Linked DNA regions of Nodosilinea sp. E11. The protein of the gene in region 1 binds, or shares a complex with, the protein of each later gene. Links are inferred from orthologs where the notes say so. Each region holds a gene or a part of one and is shown on either strand. Other genes may lie near its edges.

The links.
Region 2: the proteins of ureC (region 1) and RRF56_RS17760 are in contact, whole or in part, in a crystal structure (PDB 6ZO0), measured with the Sporosarcina pasteurii proteins. The link is inferred for Nodosilinea sp. E11 from one-to-one orthologs. Residues at the interface, in WP_115362090.1 of Sporosarcina pasteurii: Met1, Lys2, Ile3, Asn4, Arg5, Gln6, Tyr8, Ala9, Tyr12, Gly13, Pro14, Thr15, Val16, Gly17, Asp18, Gln19, Val20, Arg21, Ala23, Asp24, Asp26, Trp28, Thr37, Tyr38, Gly39, Asp40, Glu41, Asn43, Gly47, Lys48; in WP_115364121.1 of Sporosarcina pasteurii: Val2, Pro3, Gly4, Glu5, Tyr6, Arg7, Val8, Ala9, Glu10, Gly11, Glu12, Ile13, Glu14, Ile15, Asn16, Arg19, Gly37, Ser38, His39, Ile40, Arg60, Asn62, Ile63, Pro64, Ser65, Gly66, Thr67, Leu84, Gly85, Gly86.

The regions. Positions count from the first base shown.
Region 1 is NZ_CP136520.1:4,082,011-4,088,976, reverse strand. Bases 4,087-6,966 are described here. They hold ureC (urease subunit alpha), read right to left. Parts: upstream 6,442-6,966; coding sequence 4,732-6,441; downstream 4,087-4,731. Other genes in these bases: RRF56_RS20240 (hypothetical protein), read right to left, coding at 6,715-6,954; trxA (thioredoxin), read right to left, coding at 4,087-4,369. In the rest of the region: RRF56_RS20265 (hypothetical protein), read left to right, coding at 285-1,358; glsA (glutaminase A), read right to left, coding at 1,529-2,488; RRF56_RS20255 (LOG family protein), read right to left, coding at 2,602-3,666; more of trxA, read right to left, coding at 4,049-4,086.
Region 2 is NZ_CP136520.1:3,507,526-3,514,561, reverse strand. Bases 1-2,950 are described here. They hold RRF56_RS17760 (urease subunit beta), read left to right. Parts: upstream 1-1,297; coding sequence 1,298-1,603; downstream 1,604-2,950. Other genes in these bases: RRF56_RS17750 (fatty acid desaturase family protein), read left to right, coding at 2,471-2,950; RRF56_RS17755 (alkaline phosphatase family protein), read left to right, coding at 1,625-2,035; RRF56_RS17765 (S41 family peptidase), read left to right, coding at 249-1,301; RRF56_RS17770 (urease subunit gamma), read left to right, coding at 1-234. Outside these bases: more of RRF56_RS17750, read left to right, coding at 2,951-3,598; RRF56_RS17745 (cation-translocating P-type ATPase), read right to left, coding at 3,831-6,632; RRF56_RS17740 (DUF3153 domain-containing protein), read left to right, coding at 6,763-7,036.

The DNA.
Region 1 (6,966 bases):
CAAAATTTAGACTACAACAGTACTTATCCGAAATTACTTTAGCTGAGCTGAGCTGCTGAGGCTTTATTGCCCTTCAAACCATCACATCTTTACGCACAATCGAATACGTCAATTTAGCCAGCGCTATTTAGCTAACTAGGAGTAGGTTGATGCATGATCCTATGGCATCAACATCCCTGGTCTATCAGGAGCATACCCTAGTCAAGCTTGGGTGAACCTGTAGACTTTTTGATGGCAGCTTACCGCAACTCATTCCCCAAAATATCTATAAAAAACACAAATCTATGCTAGTCAGCAGTTCACTCATTGAAGTACCTACCGTCAATCGTTTGGTTGAACTTTGGTCAAATCGTTATCTACCCAACTTAAAGACACTACCCCTAGGACAGGATACTCAAATTCACAACGAGCTGCGTCATGCCTCTTCTGCTCAGGGTCGTGCTGAAACCCTAGATAAAATTCGCGCGCAGCGGATCGATAAATGCTGCCGACTAGCAGCCATACGAGTAAAAGATTTGTACACCGCCTCACCTGAAATTTTAGATTTAGGTGAAGTCAAACAATTAGCAGATGCAGCCACTAATGTTTATCTAAAACTCTTTGAAGTTTATCAAAGTTCACTGCCAATCGACATCTCTTCCACCGAACAACTTCAGGAAACCTATGGAGAATCGGCCCTTTCCGCCTGGGGAATACCCAAAATTGAGAAACTAGCCGACGAACTTGAGCCTCTCATTCTAGAGCTTCAAGAGAAGCACAAGATATCTAAAGATTGGCGTACTCTTGGATTTATTACAACTCAAATTAATTTTAGCAATGCCTTATTTTTAGATATATTGACACCGGTAGAAAGGGTATTAATCAACCCCTATCTAAATTTTCTTGAGGAGCAGGTTGCTTTGCCCTTAAAACGACTGTGTGGGGCGGCAGCCAAGCATGTTCTAAGCTCCCCAGAGTTTGAATTAGTCATGCAAATGTTACCGATCACGCGGGACATTTCAGCGGCAGTTTGTGCGCGGTTGACTAAGGGATTTCCCCATTACCAAGGCCGCCGAGGCACCCTCAACGATTTGGCAGTTCAACACTCTTGCATGCGAGATTTGGATATGTTTCAGATCTACCTATGGCTCTGTGTTTTGCAAGGTAATCTGACAACGGTTGAGCAGGAACTGGTGGCCCTGTGCATTATGGTGTTAGAGAATGTTGGCATATCGTGGGCATTGGCATCGAGGTGGAATGAAGTGTTAATGGATGAAATTTTACACCGTGTCACCCCCAGTCAACAGTCGCTGCTAGCACCCTACACCAACGGTATGATCAGGGCCTTTGAGTACGACCGTGTCCCGGTTCAACGCTAATTCCAAGGCAGCGACTTATATCAAATTTCATCTGTTTACTCCAGATTTGTAGGGGCATTGCAGTGCAATGCCCCTACAAGGTGTCGGTTGTCACGCCGATTCAACAGGGCAAATGCGATCAGCCTCTGGCTACGCCTCTACAGGCCGACAAATCTGTTTTCAACCGCCGCTTAAGGCTCAAGACTGGTGAAGCGGCAGCGCCCGAGGGAAAGGTCGAACAGATGAAAGCCATACTGTTGAGCTAGAGCTTCAAACACCTTTAGCCCGCGCACGCTGTTGCCGTGGCCGTCTAACAAAGGCGAAAACACCGCTATGCCTGCCTGATTGGGCACCACGGCGAGAATTCCGCCAGATACACCGCTTTTGGCCGGAATGCCTACTCTAAAGGCCCACTCGCCCGCAAAGTTGTACATGCCGCAGGTGTACATGACGCTAAGAATATCGCGCACATGATCGGCTCCGACAGCGCGCTGCCCCGTAATGGGGTTGATCCCTTGATTAGCGAGGGTAGCAGCCATCACCGCTAGGTCGTGGGCGGTGACCAGCACCGAACACTGTTGAAAATAAAGATCGAGCGCATCATCAATGGGCTGGTCGATCATGCCGAAGTTGAGCATGAGGTGAGCCATGGCGCGGTTGCGATGGCCAGTAGAACGCTCTGAGATAAACGTCGACACATCGACAAACACCTCATTGCCCACATAGCGCTGAAACATGTCTAGCATGCGATTGAGACGATCGGCGGGGTGGTGACCACTGATTAGACCGGTAGTGGCGATCGCCCCGGCATTCACCATCGGGTTTTCAGGGCGCTTTGAGTCTTCATCTAGCCGAATGAGCGAGTTGAAGGGGTCGCCCGTAGGTTCTACCCCCACTTTCTTTAACAGCTTTTCGCGGCCATAGTCTTCTAAGACCATGCCATAGACAAACACCTTCGATATTGACTGAATCGTGAACTTCTGCGCTACATCGCCCACCTCGTAGGTGCGACCATCAAGGGTGACAAGACTGATACCAAACCAGTCGGGATTAGCCCGAGCTAACTCAGGAATGTAGGTGGCTAATTGACCGTCGTTAAGCCCCTTAAACTCGTGGTAAAGCTGTTCTAAAAACGCTTGAACCTGGGACATAGAGAGTGGATAGGTAAGGGAGTAGATGGGTGGATGGGTGGGGAGGCGATCAGTTCCCTACGCCTGACTATTCTCGCACCTACAATCTCCCACTCCTGCACTCACCCACTCGCCTATTTCTTCTCAGGGTGTTGAGCTTCGGGGCGGTGGTCACCCAGGTCATTAAGCCGCCAGATCAGCTGATGCAGCTTGCCAAAATCACGGTTATTAAAGTGCATCACCAGGCGCGGCAGGGAGATGGTTTCGTCTTTGTATTCTTCGGGCAGGGCGGCAGATTTTTCGATCTGGCCCTTGGCTAAGATGTCGCTAAACTCATCGTTAAGCAAGGCGATGGCGGCATCAGAGATATCGCACTTGAGCCGCAGGATCAAGCGATCGTCGGTATAGCGGCAAGAGTGATAAACCCGATAGAAGCTGCTGATAATGTGGCAGGCATCATCGACATTATCGGTAATGGTGTAAAGGCTAGGGTCATCGGGGCTAATCAACCCCCGGCTCAGTAGATGAGTGCGCATATAGCTATCCCAACCCTGCCAGTAGGAGCCATCGGGATGATCGATCATCACAATTGGCATCGGGTCGGCCTTGCCGGTTTGAATCAGCGTCAGCGACTCAAAGGCTTCATCCTGAGTGCCAAACCCGCCCGGAAACAAGACCAAGGCATCGCTCTCCCGCAGGAAAAACAGCTTGCGGGTAAAGAAATACTTGAAGTTAATCAGTTTGGGGTCGCCTTCCATCACGGGGTTAGCCCCCTGCTCAAAAGGCAACTGAATGTTTAGACCAAAGGAGTGCTCGGGGCCAGCCCCAGCATTGCCCGCCTCCATAATGCCGCCCCCGGCACCGGTCATCACCATAAAGCCCAACTCAGTGATCTGCTTGGCGAACTGCTCGGCCAACTTATAGTCGGGGCTGATTGCGCCTGTACGAGCCGAACCGAAGATGGTGATTTTGCGGGTGTGGCGATAGGGATAAAACACCTGAAAACCCTGCTCCATATCGAGCAAGGCATGGTTCAATATTTTCCAGTCGAGCCGGTCAGCCTCTCGCCCCATCATGCGCAAAATCGTCTCTAGCACCTGACGAATCAGCTTGCCGTGCTCCATATGGGGCAGTTGCTCAAGCACCGTGGCCAAATCAGCCTGAACGCTAGAGGGTAAATTTGAGGGGAGCGCAACCATACGCTGGAGAGTCCTTAGAGGTAGCACCCTATTCTAGCGACATTTTTGGCCCTTGCCGTGCAAAAACCCTCTGGTGAGAGACTATCGACTCGCCAGAGGGTCATTCAACTATTGATCCAAGTCACTCTGTTTAGGCTCAAACGGTTTGCGCTCAGACGGGCAAACCAGCGTTTAGGAATAGCTCAGCAAAAGGCCTGCCGTTAGGCGACTTCTGGAAAACTTTCTCCCTAAGGGTGGGCAGTGCCCACCCTACGGTGGCTACAGTCGCCAAATACAGCGGGGAGCTTCTTTTCTAGAAATCTCCTTAAGAAACTCTGCTCTGTCGGCTCAGCCTAGACCCTTTCGACGGCAGGATGGAGACCAATCTCTGCCTCTAATGGAGCTAGAGATACTTTTCGAGGGTGTTGGCAAGGGTGGTTTTGGGCACTGCACCCACGACCATATCAACCCGCTGCCCTTCTTTGAAGATCATTAGGGTGGGAATGCTGCGAATGCCGTACTGGCTGGCAATGCTGGGATTTTCGTCAGTGTTAACTTTAACAACTTTTATCTGGCCGTCGTACTGCTCAGCAATTTCTTCGACCACCGGAGCCACCATGCGGCAAGGCCCACACCAGGGGGCCCAAAAGTCAACCAAAACGGGGACGGTGCTTTCGAGAACTTCTTGCTTGAATGTAGAGTCTGTTACCTGAGCGGCTGCCATGCCTAGTGTTCCTTGCCGTTGTTAACCACACGCAATCTTACCATAGCCACCCCCCGGCTATTTAAGGGGTCGGGCAACATCTGACCGTTAACTTACATAAACTAGCCAGTATTGGCACAATGAGGGAGGTTTTTTAACCTTAGCCCCCATAAGAAACCGCCCAGACCAAAGGCCTGGGCGGAGTGTGGTGTGAGGAGTGAACGGAAACTTTCGTCTCCGCTTTACTCTATTCTAATGGGGTCAGTTGCAAATCTGCCATTGGTTAATGACGATTTCAACAACTTTATGATAGCCACGAAACTTTTACCGTTTCGAGAGTTGACGTTTGACTGAGAAGACAATTGCTGACCAGAAATGCCCCGTTAAAACAGAAAATACCGCTGGGCCATAGGTAACACCTCAGCGGGTTCACAGGTGAGCAGTTCGCCATCGGCCCGCACTTCGTAGGTTTCTGAGTTGACTTCCATATGGGGTTGGTAGTCGTTAAGCTTCATGTCGGCCTTACTCAAATCGCGGCAGTGGGCAACGGCGGCGGTGGCTTTGGTGAGACCAATCTGAGCTGGAATTCCTAACTCCATCGCCGCTTTAGAGATAAAGCTGAGAGATGTGGCGGCGATCGCACCTCCATAACTACCAAACATGGGCCGCATGTGCACCGGCTGCGGCGTCGGAATGCTGGCGTTGGGGTCGCCCATCTGCGCCCAGGCGATCGCGCCGCCTTTGATCACAATTTCGGGCTTCACCCCAAAGAAGGCGGGCTTCCAGAGACAAATATCCGCCAGCTTACCCGCCTCGATCGAGCCGACATGGTCGGCAATACCGTGGGTAATGGCAGGGTTGATGGTGTACTTGGCCACGTAGCGCTTGGCCCGGTGGTTGTCGTTGCGATCGCTGTCTTCGGCCAGTGGCCCCCGCTGCACCTTCATCTTGTGGGCGGTCTGCCAGGTGCGAATCACCACTTCGCCCACTCGGCCCATGGCCTGGGAATCGCTAGCGATCATGCTGAAGGCCCCCAGGTCGTGGAGAATGTCTTCGGCGGCGATGGTTTCGCGGCGAATGCGCGACTCGGCAAAGGCAATGTCTTCGGGAATGCTGGGGCTGAGGTGGTGGCAGACCATCAGCATGTCGAGGTGTTCGTCGAGGGTGTTGCGGGTGTAGGGGCGGGTGGGGTTCGTCGAAGACGGCAGCACATTGGCCTCGCCGCACACCTTAATAATGTCGGGCGCGTGGCCGCCCCCGGCCCCTTCGGTGTGGTAGGTGTGAATTACCCGGTTTTTAAAGGCGGCGATCGTGTCTTCGACAAAGCCCGCCTCGTTGAGGGTGTCGGTGTGGATGGCGACCTGCACGTCGTACTCGTCGGCGACGCCCAGGCAGGTGTCGATGGTGGCGGGGGTGGTGCCCCAGTCTTCGTGGAGTTTGAGGCCGATGGCTCCAGCTCTGATCTGCTCCACCAGGGCTTCTGGCTGGGCGCTGTTGCCCTTGCCGAGGAACCCGAGATTCATGGGGAAAGCCTCGGCAGATTGCAGCATTCGGGCCATGTACCAAGCGCCGGGAGTGCAAGTGGTGGCGTTGGTGCCGGTGGCCGGGCCGGTGCCGCCGCCAATCATGGTGGTAATGCCGGAGGCGATCGCCGTGTCGATCTGCTGGGGGCAAATGAAGTGAATGTGGGTGTCAATGCCCCCGGCGGTGACGATCATGCCTTCCCCAGCCACTACCTCGGTGCCGGGGCCAATGATGATGTCGACATTGTCTTGAATGTAGGGGTTGCCCGCTTTGCCAATCTTGGCAATTCTGCCATCTTTGATGCCAATGTCGGCTTTGACAATGCCCCACCAGTCGAGAATCAGAGCGTTGGTGATCACCAGGTCTACCGCGCCCGCCTCGCGCCCGATCGGCGACTGACCCATGCCGTCGCGGATGACTTTGCCGCCGCCAAATTTGACCTCGTCCCCATAGGTGGTGAAGTCTTGCTCGACTTCAATAATTAGCTCGGTGTCGGCTAGGCGAATGCGATCGCCCACCGTCGGGCCAAAGGTTTCGGCGTAGGCACGGCGATCCATGCGATAGCTCATGGGGACTCCTCAGAGATGGGGCAGATCTAGCTAGAACCACTCTAGAATGCGGGATCTCCCCGATTTGGTCAATTGGGCTACCGAGGGCGATCGCAACTGTGAAGCAGACCCACCCCGCCCTCTGGGCACCCCTCCGAGGAGGGGATGGCACATCAAAATCCCCTCCTCGGAGGGGCAGGGTTGGGTCTGCGGGCGCTTTGGCGGTAGGGAAATTGCCTGCGGCCTGGATTAACCCACCCCGCCCTACGGGCACCCCTCCTTAGAGGGGATGGGCTAGATCTCTGGTGGCGTAATGCGGCGGGTCATGACGCTGATGTACTCGCCGCTGCGCCCGGTGGGGATGGGATCGATCCAGCCGACTCTGTCGCAATAGCGAAGCACTTCCATGCGGTTGATGGCTTCGACCAGGGCGGCGTAGTCGCCGAGCAGAATGTGGCAGAGCTTGTCGGGCTGGTAGGTGGGCAGCCGAAAGCTGGTGGGGAGGTTGGGCTCCCCGGCGGTTGGGTTAAACATTACGGGTATCTC
Region 2 (7,036 bases), 570 kb from region 1 along the record:
AAAGACCGGGGGCTAAAGCTCAACCATCCTGAAGCGGTAGCCTATATTTCGGCAGCAATTTTAGAGGGGGCACGGGATGGCCGCACTGTGGCTGACCTGATGAGCTACGGCACGACCCTGCTGGCCAGAGCCGATGTGATGGATGGGGTAGCGGAGATGATCCACGAGGTGCAGGTGGAGGCAACTTTTCCCGATGGCACTAAGCTGGTTACTGTTCATGAACCCATTCGGTAGGGGAATGCATTGCTGTGTCGGCCTCTAGCTCTCAGGATATTTCTTTCGATGCGACCAGTCTAGATGCCGTGCTGGGGGCACTGGTGACCCAGCTGGATGCCTATGTGTTTCCGGAAGTGGCCGAAAAAATTCAGGCTGACATTGAGCAGCGGCGGGAAACCGGCGGCTATGGCGAGATTACGGGCGGGCAGCAGTTGGCCGATACGCTGACGGCCCAGCTACAGCAGATGAGCGGCGATCGCAACCTGCGTCTGCACTTTAGCCCCGTCCCTCTACCCCACATTGAGCCTGATGCGATTCCTAGCGCTGAGGAACTAGAGCGCCAGAGCCAGGCTAGCCGCCGCCGCAATTTTGACATTAACCGGGTGGAGCGCCTGCCGGGAAACGTAGGCTACATCCAGCTGTTTAGCTTTGAGCCGCCGGAGTTTGCCGGCGACGCCCTGGCGGCAGCTATGACCCTGGTAGCCCACACCGACGCCCTGATCTTTGACCTGCGCTACAACCAGGGCGGCTCTCCGGCCACGGTGGCGCTGCTGTGCAGCTACCTGTTGCCCGCCCATCCGCCGACTCACCTCAACGACTTGTACTGGAGCGAGACTGACGAAACCCACCAGTGGTGGACGGTGCCCTACGTACCGGGGCAGCGCTACCTCGACAAGCCGGTGTTTGCCCTCACCAGCCCCGAGACCTTTTCGGCGGCGGAGGAGTTTGCCTACAACCTGCAAGTGCTGAAGCGCGGGGCCGTAGTCGGCGAAACCACGCGGGGCGGGGCCAACCCTGGACGGGGCTTTCGTCTGCACGATCACTTTTGGGTGTTTATGCCCACGGGCCAGGCAATCAACCCCGTCACCGGCAAAAACTGGGATGGGACGGGGGTGATTCCTACCGTTAAAGTACCGGCGGAAACCGCCCTCGATACGGCCCACTTGATGGCCATTAACCACCTGCTGGAAACTGGGGCCGAGGGCGTAGCCCGCCGCGAACTGGAGGAAACCTTGCCCAGGGTGGAGCGATCGCTCCAGCGGGCGCGTCAAGATTTAATTGCCAACCTAGGAGGCCCCAAATGATTCCTGGAGAACTGCTGCCCGCCGAGGGCGAAATTGAGCTGAATGCGGGTAAAGAGACGGTGACCCTGGCGGTGGCTAACACAGGCGATCGCCCGATCCAAGTGGGTTCCCACTTTCACTTTTTTGAGGTGAATGCGGCCCTGAGCTTTGAGCGCGATCGGGCGCGGGGCATGCGGCTCGATATCCCCGCTGGGACGGCGGTGCGGTTTGAGCCGGGCGATGAGCGCGATGTGACACTGGTGCCCTTGGCTGGGGAGCGGCGGGTCTACGGCTTCAATGCCCAGGTCGAAGGGGCGCTGTAGTTTTCCAGGCCTACCCTCCGCCTGCTGGTCATCGGCCTTGACTGTATGGCCCCGGGTTTGGTGTTTGACCAGGGGCGGCCAGACTTGCCCAACCTCTCTCGACTGATGGCAGGCGGCAGCTACGGCAGGCTAGAGAGCAGCATTCCCGCCATCACCGTGCCCGCCTGGAGCTGCATGATGACCTTTGACGATTTGGCCTGGCGATCGGTAGGCAGCGTGGGCACAGGCGGCCTCTACACTATCGAAAACGACACCGGCCCCGATGACGCCAACCACGCACCGTTGGGACTCATGATTTTCTATGACCCCAAAGCACCCCAGGGCGGTCAGGTGCTGGAGGGCGCACAGCTCTACGACCTGCTGCCAACCCTGCTGCACCGCTACGGTATTGACCCGCCAGCGGGGTTACGGGGTAAGGTGCTGGCAATTTAGGGCAAGAATGACGGACAGTTGTGCGGCAGCGGATCATCTCCAACCTTTGCCAATATTCTCTGTGCCATCAGACCCAACGCAGGGCCTGACCTGGCTAAAAACTTTAGAATTTTCGCTATAAACTCTTGATAAAAATGCTTGCGAACTTCATTTGAAAAACATTCATCCGTGCGGCGTAAAATCTCCAATTTTTAACGCCGCACAGACATGCCAGGAAGATGCCGATAGCACAACCAATACCAAAAACACAACATCCAATATGTTGATTTTTAGGCGCAAAATTAGTGAACATAATCTCTGCTAGAACTGTTAAAATTTTCAGCAAAGGATTATCAGAAATTATAGGTGATGGATGTGCCTAAAATTGCTCGGATATTATGTCATTAGACATCGCAATCGACGTAAACAAACCTGGCAAAAAACTTGCAAAAATTTATGAATTATACAGATCGTGAGTTTTGGAATACCCAGGCGGAGTATGCAAAAAAAATGCGTCCATTGCTCCCTCCTGAGGCTTTTTTGCCCAATTACAATAGCGTGTGGCTGCTGTTAATTAATGGGGCAATTCTGATCTTGGGTTGGGCCATTGCCCATGACCTTGATCGATGGAACTGGCAGTGGCTATGGCTCTATTTGCCATTTTCTTTGGTTATGGGAAACAGCATTATTGTTTTGTTATTTAGTACCCACGATCTACTGCACAGCAAAGCAATTAAGCATCCATTCGTCAGACAAGCTATTAGCCTGATTGGACTGACTATGCTGTGGACCCCGCCGACGTTTTGGAAGGCTGTGCACAATCGAGAGCACCATAGCAAAACGAACTCCTCACAAGATCCCGATCGAAATTACTTATATGAGCACCCTAACAACTGGGGAAAGTGGATTCAGAACCTCTTTGTTCCTTCTGCAGAAGTGAATTTGCTTTGGTTAGCTGTGGGTATGGGTCACGCATGGGGAATTCATATGTTCCGTAATCTAAGCTCTGTACTGTTATTCAATAACGGCTTGACCAACTATCCTCCAGCCGCTTTCAGGGTGAGTTCAAAAGAAAGGAAGGCGATCGCCCTGGAGTTCCTAGTTATTCTGGGTATCCATTTAGGCATCGTATCGTATCTGGGTTTTCATCCTGTCAAGCTCGTTCTCAGCTACTTCCTACCCCTTTGGATTGGGTACGCTGGCATCATGTTCTATGTCTACACCAACCACATGTTGTGTCGTATGACTGAGGTAAATGATCCGCTCATGAATAGCATTTCCATTAGAGTTCCTAAGCTATTTGATCTATTGCACCTAAACTTTTCGTATCACACAGAGCACCATATCTTTCCAGGTGTCAACTCAAACTACTATCCGCAGGTTCAAGCTCTGCTACAGGCTCACTACGGCGATCGCTTTAATTTGCTAGATGCCTCTGAGGCCTGGCGCTTGATGCTGAAAACTCCCCGCCATTACAAAACTGAGACCACTTTTACAGACTTGAAAGGGAAAACGGTAGTTGCCTGTCCTCTTTCCGGCAGCCATGATATTGAGCCAACCTCCTGTACGACCACTATCTGCTAAGCAGCCAAGTTCAGTGAGACGCTGACCACAGTCACTATGCAACATGATTTTGGGTTTTGCCAAGGCTTAGCATTAAAGGTCTTATACCGAATCCGAATTCCATACCCCCGGTTCCAAATGGGTCAACCCGTAGGGGCAAACGGTTGTTTGCCCTCAACCAATCGGGGGTAGCCAGGCCGAATTTCATATTAGCAAAACCCATGGCAGGGATAGGATATAGCGTGAAATCAGATTAATCCCTCGCCACTTTGCCTGTGAGGCGACGGTAGATTTTTTCGGCTTCGACCCAAACAAACAGCAGGGTGCTAAAGCCAAAGCAGATCAGCAATTCTAACGGGCTGAGCAACTGGGTGCCAAAGAAATTGCGCAGGGGGGTGACATAGATCAGCATCAGCTGGAGCACCAGGGTGAGCATGACTGAGGCCAGCACAAAGGGGTTCGACCAGGGCGACATCTCAACTGTGAGGCGGGTGCTGGAGCGAACTGCGATCGCATGGCCCATCTGAGCCAAACAGAGGGTAGTAAACACCATGGTTTTCCAGCGCTCGGGGTCGCCCCCCTGCTGAGACCAGTTGTAGGCCCACACCATCATGGTTATAGAAATCACGGCAAACACCACGCCGATTCGCACCATATAGGCCCCTAGCCCCCGGGCAAAAATGCCCTCCTGGGGGTCGTGGGGGGGCTGCTCCATCACATCGGGTTCGGCGGGTTCGACCGCCAGGGCCAGGGCCGGAAAGCCGTCGGTGACCAGGTTCATCCACAAAATTTGCAGGGGCGTAAGGGGCACATCGAGAATTGGCAAAATTAGCGGTGAGAGGGCGATCGTCAGCAATTCGCCAATGTTGGAGCCCAGAATGTACTTCACAAACCGGCGAATGTTGGTGTAGACCACCCGGCCCTCTTCGGTGGCGGCGACGATGGTGGCAAAGTTGTCGTCGAGCAGCACCATGTCGCTGGCCTCTTTGCTGACGTCTGTGCCGGTAATACCCATGGCGATGCCAATTTCGGCCTGTTTGAGGGCAGGGGCATCGTTGACGCCGTCGCCGGTCATGGCGACAATCTGGTGATCTTTTTGCAGGGCTTTGACAATGCGCAGCTTGTGCTCGGGCGACACCCGGGCGTAGATATTTACCTGCTTAACGACCGCCTCTAGCTCGGTCTGATCCATAGCTTCAAGGTCAGCCCCGCTGAGAGAACGGGCCTGGGCGTCGGCAATGCCCAGGTCTTGGGCGATCGCCATGGCCGTCAGCTGGTGGTCGCCGGTGATCATCATCGGGCGAATGCCAGCGGCTCGGCAGCGCTGCACCGCCACCCGCACCTCGGGCCGCAGGGCGTCGATCATGCCCACCAGGCCCAGCCACACTAGACCTTTCTCAGCCTGGTCGGGGTCGCCCTCGGGGGGCACTGTGTCGAGAGGCCGGTAGGCAAATCCCAGCACCCGCAGACCCTGGGCCGCCATCTCGGTATTGTTGGCCAGAATGTGCGATCGCATTTCCTGGTTCAGCGGTAATGGATCGCTGCCCTTGAGGCCGCTAGTGCAGCAGTCGAGCAGCATTTCCGGTGACCCCTTGGCCAGCATTAAATAAGTAGCCTGGGCGACCTCCCCCGGCAGGGTCAAATCAACCCCCAAGGCCTCGACACCGCTCAGCACCACGCTCATGCGCTTGCGTTCTGACGAAAAAGGGAACTCTACCACCCGCTGCAATTCGTGACCCAAACGGTGGCGATCGAGGCCACTTTTAGCGGCCATCACCACCAGCGCCCCCTCGGTGGGGTCGCCCATAATCGCCCAGTCGCCCGCCTCTTTTTGCAGTACAGAGTCATTACACAGCAGGCCATCCACCAGCAACAGCCCGACATCGGGCACCTGGCGAGGGTCTATAGGCTGCCCGCCGCCGACAAACTCGCCTTCAGGCGCGTAGCCTTCCCCAGTCACGGTTAGCGCCTGGGAGAGGGTACGCACCTGCTGCACCACCATTTTGTTTTGGGTTAGGGTGCCGGTCTTGTCGGAGCAAATCGTCGTTACCGACCCTAGGGTTTCGACCGCAGGCAGGCGACGAATCAGGGCGTGGCGGCGCACCATCCGCTGGGTACCAATGGCCAGGGTGACGGTGATCACCGCTGGCAACCCCTCGGGCACCACGGCCACCGCCATACTCAGGGCCACTTCTAGCAGGCGCTCAAAGGCTTGCCAGCCACCAAAGATAACCCCGCCGCCCACCACCAGGGCCACCAACGTCAGCGATCCGGTGACCAGCACATTGCCCAGTTGGGTCATGCGCTGTTGTAGCGGGGTGGGCTCGGTTTCGACCCCTTGCAGCATGGTGGCAATGCGGCCTAGCTCGGTGCCCATACCGGTCTGGGTGACCAGCACCTGGCCCCGGCCCTGCACCACCTCAGTGCCCGCGTATACCAGGTTTTTGCGATCGGCCAGGGCGGTGTCAGCAGCGAGGGTACGGGTGGCCTGCTTGTTGACTCCCTGGGCTTCTCCGGTCAGGGCCGATTCGCGCAGTTGCAGGTTGCTCGCCTCCAGCAGGCGACCGTCGGCGGCTACCTGGTCTCCCGCTTCGAGCAGCATAATGTCGCCCGGCACCAGGTCTGGAGAAGGTACTTCTTGCAGGCGACCATCGCGCCGCACTCGCACGCTGGGGGAGGCCATTTGCTTGAGGGCGGCTAGGGCCTTTTCGGCTCGGCTCTCTTGCAGGTAGCCGAGCACGCCGTTGAGAATGACGATCGCAAAGATAGCGATCGCATCTTTTGGAAATTCTTCTGCCCGCAGCGACAGCACCGCCGACACTACCGCTACCGCCATCAGCATCACCAGCATAATGTTGGTGAACTGGTCGAGCAAAATCCGCCAGGTGGGGCGGCCTCCAGTTTCCTCTAGTTCATTGGGGCCGTACTGACGGCGGCGATCGATCACGGCCTGGGCGCTCAGGCCAGTGCTGCCATGGCTCTCTAGCTTTTCTAGGGCTTCGTCAATGCCAATTGTGTGCCAGGCAGGTGCTGGGGCGGGAGAAAGGTCAGTCATGCAACGCTACCGGCTACCGTTGGGTCTATTGTTTTAATGGTATAGCGTTGGTTAAGGCTGTGGAACAGTTGAAGGAAAGGGATTTTGGCCTATGGCTTGGCCCATCACACAGGGGGGGTACCAAAGGCCCATGAAATACCTTAACGCTGGGTTTAAACGGCTCCCGTGGCGAGTACTGGCCCTGGTACTACCGCTGTTGCTCAGCGGCTGTCTGCGCTACGACCTCACCCTGCGCTTTGACCACCACACCCACGGCCAGATCGAGCAGACCATTGAGCTCAGCGATCGCGGGGCCGCACTGGCTCAGCCCACCCTAGAGCCCTGGCTGGAGGAGCTAAAGGTGCGATCGCAAACCTTCGGTGGCCAACTCAGCCAAAATTCCCAAATTATTACCCTGATCGTGC